DNA from 2 places in the Sellimonas catena genome. Region 2 is predicted to be linked to the other one. Evidence: a T-box and tRNA genes for the amino acid it is inferred to sense, from the RefSeq annotation. Region 2 holds a T-box; the other holds one or more tRNA genes.

Region 1 (2,199 bases), on a different contig from region 2:
GTATTTACGTTCCCGGGATGCGGACTGATCAGTTTTGTCATAGCAAAGCTGTTCATGGCACTCTTTTAGAAGAAGTAGGAGGAAGTAAAAATGGCAAAGAATCGGGATTCATTTTATTTTGAAACATTTACAGCCTGTGCGGAAATTTCCTGTCAGGCGGGACATATGCTTGTAGGAATTCTCAGAGACTTCAGACCGGAAAAGCTGGAGGAGTATCTGGACGAGATGCACAAGATAGAAAACAGTGCGGACATGAAAAAGCACGATATGCTGGACAGACTTGCAAAAGAGTTTATCCCTCCGATTGAAAGAGAGGACATCATTGCTCTGAGCCAGCGGATTGACGATATCACAGACAAGATTGAGGATGTGCTCCTGAGAATCTATATGAATAATATCACTGAGATTGAAGATGATGCCCTTCAGATGCTGGATATTATTATCCGCTGCTGTGAAAAGGTGACAGAGCTTACAAAAGAGTTTGCAGATTTCCGGCATTCCAAAAAGCTGAAAGAAGTCATTATCCAGATTAATGACCTGGAAGAAGAGGCGGACCGCTGCTTTATGAAGAGCATGCGGAAGCTCCATGCCGAGTGCCAGAATCCGCTGCATATCATAGCATGGAGAGAGATCTACATCTATCTTGAGCGGTGCGCGGATACTTGTGAACATGCCGCAGATGTGGTAGAAAGTGTAGTTATGAAAAATTCTTAAAAAAAGGCTTGCTTTTTTTGAGAGGGTATGATAATATAATCCTCGGCACTGCGATAGCGGTGCCAAGAAATAAGGCTCCGTGGTCAAGCGGTTAAGACATCGCCCTTTCACGGCGGTAACACGGGTTCGATTCCCGTCGGAGTCATTTTTGAAAAAGGCTTGCATTTTTCAGAAAATATGATAATATAATATAGTGTACGGCGCAGTAGCCAAGTGGTAAGGCATAGGTCTGCAACACCTCGATTCACCGGTTCAAATCCGGTCTGCGCCTCTCTAAAGAGCCCGTATTTACGGGCTTTTTTCTATTTTCTGAGTATCATTTCTTAATATTTAAAAATTGTTTAAAAAATCCATATGAAGTTATTAGATCTATCCGTTAGACTACACATCAGAAACAAGTGAGAGAAAAACTCTTATTACGGAGGAATTACAGTGAAAGCCAGAGATTGCCGGATTAAAAGTGTAACGGATAACAGACAGAAGCAGATACACAGTCTGCTGGCCGCTTTTTTCTTTCCTGTTCTGACCTGTTGTATCGGATTTGCAGCAGTGGGCATATTTCCGTTTGGATCCAGATCGGCGCTGATCATAGATGGTGTACACCAGTAGCTGGGCTTTTATGAAGAATTTCTGCATCAGATCGGACAGGGAGTATGGTGGACATTTTCCGGCCATGCGATGGGATATAGTTTTTACAGTTTGTTTTCCTATTATCTCAGCAGTCCGTTCAACTTTTTGATCCTTTGTGGGACCGGAAAGATCTGGAGCTGGAAGTAGATGTGGAGGAACGCGTACTGGTACAGGCAGATCCGAGCCTGATGGAGCTCGTCTGGAACAACCTGATATCCAAAGCAATCAAATTTACAGAGCCGGGAGGAAGCGTGATGATCCGGCAGAAAACAAGGGACAAAGTGGTGGAAGTAGAAATCCGCGACGCCGGATGTGGCATGAGCCGGGAAAGTGTGCGCCACATTTTCGATAAATTTTATCAGGGAGACACATCCCATTCCAAAGAAGGAAACGGGCTGGGGCTTGCACTTGTAAAACGCGTCCTTGTACTCATGGACGGGGAAATCTCCGTCAAAAGCGAAGAAGGAAAAGGAAGCACATTTAAGGTGATTCTTCCAAAAGCAGAACAAACCAGAGAACAGGCGGAGGTGGAACGAAACAATGAATGAAAACAAAGAAAACAACCGGTTCATCGGATACGAATATAAACAAGTAGTAGCAGAGCCGGGGCAAATCTCATTTTTAATAGACGGATACATGAATTTCGGATGGGAAATCGATGAAAATGTACAGGATATCCGTATGGAATACTACGGATCACATACAAAATCCCATCATCACAGAAAAAGCATCATCCGGATGAAACGGGACCGGAAGATTATCAATAAGATGGAACTCACCAGACTACAAAGAAATTTCGAAGCCTATGTAGAAGAAATCCGGCATCTGGAAAAAGAAAAAACCTCACTTCCATCC
Region 2 (2,199 bases):
CTCGATCAGAGCCTCGATGTCCGCATCCAGCATTTCCTCTTCTTTGTCCACAATCAGTCCGAGGATATCGCAAAGACGCACAATCAGATCAAAAAGTGCCTTTGCGTACTCTTTGGAGCTTTCTCCGTCTGCTGTTGTGTTGGCAAATTTTACAAGTTCAAAGATAGCAGTGATGGCATCGGCTGTATTGAAGTCATCTTCCATAGCGTCTTCAAATTCTTTGATGAACTCTGCAGTCTTTGCCGCGTTTTCTTTCTCTACATCTGTCATCTGCTCTGTCTGTGCTGTTTCCATCAGGTGTTTCAGATGGTCTGCAGCATTGGTAATACGCTCCAGACTGTTCTTTGCTGCTTCCATCAGCTCCGCGCTGAAATTCAGCGGGCTTCTGTAATGCGCGCTCAGCATAAAGAACCGGAATACCTGCAGGTCATATTTCTCCCCGATCTCCCGTACAGTGCGGAAGTTTCCGAGAGATTTTGACATCTTCTTATTATCAATATTTAAAAATCCATTGTGCATCCAGTAACGCGCAAATTCCTTGCCGTTGCATGCCTCGGACTGTGCTATTTCATTTTCATGATGCGGGAAAATAAGATCTTCGCCGCCGGCATGAATGTCAATCTGCTCGCCCAGATATTTTCTGGACATTTCCGAGCATTCGATGTGCCATCCCGGACGTCCTTTACTCCACGGTGCATCCCAGAACGGCTCGCCGTCTTTTTTCGGCTTCCAGAGTACGAAATCCAGAGGATCTTCCTTTTCGTCCTGGCCGGATACGAGAAGCTCTCTTCCGCCGGACTGCAGGTCATCCAGATTTTTATGGGACAGCTTTCCATAGTCTTTGAAACTTCTTGTGCGGAAGTAAACGGTTCCGTTCTTCTCATAGGCATGCCCCTTTTCAATCAGTTCCCGGATCATCTCGATCATTCCGCCGATCTCCTGGGTCGCCAGCGGATTTGCGGTAGCCGGCTTGATGTTGAGGTCTTCCATATCCTTTTTGCACTCTGCGATATAGCGTGCCGCGATCTCATCTGCCGTCACGCCCTCTTCCAGTGCTTTTTTAATGATCTTATCATCTACGTCTGTAAAGTTGGAAACAAAATTCACTTCATATCCTTTGTATTCAAAATAGCGGCGTACCGTATCAAAGACAATCATCGGTCTTGCATTTCCAATATGAATAAAATTATAAACGGTCGGGCCGCATACATACATCTTTACCTTTCCCTCTTCCAGAGGCACGAATTCTTCCTTTTTTCGTGTCATCGTATTGTACAGTTTCATCTGTCATTCTCCTCCTTTTCTTTTTTTGCAGAGTCTTACGGAGCATTTCTATCGCACCGGAAAATTTTTCCGGCACATAAAAAGAAAAACTTCGTCCCTGATAACATCCAAGAGACGAAGTTGATCCGCGGTTCCACTCTATTAAAAAGGGCAGATGCCCTTTCCACTCATCTGTGCAGGTAACGACTGCCTACGTGATCTGCTACTTTTCCTTCGCAGACCCGGCTCCCGGACGCACTTCACATATCCGTTCTTTCGGAGGGCTCTCAGCCGGCGGCCTTCCTTCTCTGTAAAGTATGCATATGCTACTCTTTCCGTTCTCTGCCTTTTTCTATCCTTCTGTTGTTATAGTGTATGGGATAACTCTCATTTTGTCAACTCCCATTTCTATACAATCTCATTCAAAAATACCGGTGGTGCGGGTTGGGTGCCCTTCAGAAGCACGCGCATCTGCGGGCCCATGTTTTCATAGACTTCCCGCTCCTCTTTGCGCTCTGACCAGTAGCCAAACAATACCGTCACAAGTTCCCCCGGAGAAACCGTTTCCGCCTCTTTGGAGGCTTTGGTTTTCCGGACAGATAAAGTCTGTCCCTCCTGTCCCCGGATCTCCCAGTAGCCGGTATTTTCCGGAATCAGTCCATCTTCTATATGAAGCCGGATCTCAAAATTGCTCCGGGCAAGGAACCGTTCCAGAAAGTGCTGAAGATGGACGATCCGGACCATGATCACCGGAACTTCCTTTTCTTCGGCTCCTTCCAGTTCTTCTTTAAGCCATGCCGCATCCTCCGGGCGGGCCCCTGAAATCTGGACGGTTTTTACCGGTTCCTCATTCAGAAACGCGAGGATCTGCTCCCAGTCTTCTTTTTTCTCGAACAGCGGCTCCCGAAGCTCTGCCTTTCCTTCATAACATCCATA

Evidence for each region. The T-box of region 2 lies ahead of cysS (cysteine--tRNA ligase). A T-box ahead of a tRNA ligase gene usually reads a tRNA of that ligase, here a tRNA-Cys.
Region 1: it has a tRNA-Cys gene. The T-box ahead of cysS (cysteine--tRNA ligase) is inferred to sense a tRNA for this amino acid. The anticodon was not compared.

The regions. Positions count from the first base shown of each region.
Region 1 covers NZ_BSBO01000003.1:14,175-16,373, forward strand. The annotation lists gene Selli1_RS02050 (inorganic phosphate transporter) at 1-69, shown strand, start outside; gene Selli1_RS02055 (DUF47 domain-containing protein) at 91-714, shown strand; tRNA gene Selli1_RS02060 (tRNA-Glu) at 788-859, shown strand; tRNA gene Selli1_RS02065 (tRNA-Cys) at 914-985, shown strand; gene Selli1_RS02070 (YfhO family protein) at 1,147-1,323, shown strand; gene Selli1_RS02075 (sensor histidine kinase) at 1,458-1,892, shown strand; gene Selli1_RS02080 (hypothetical protein) at 1,885-2,199, shown strand, end outside.
Region 2 covers NZ_BSBO01000010.1:41,006-43,204, reverse strand. The annotation lists gene cysS (cysteine--tRNA ligase) at 1-1,284, opposite strand, end outside; T-box leader at 1,392-1,615, opposite strand; gene Selli1_RS06200 (GNAT family N-acetyltransferase) at 1,672-2,199, opposite strand, start outside.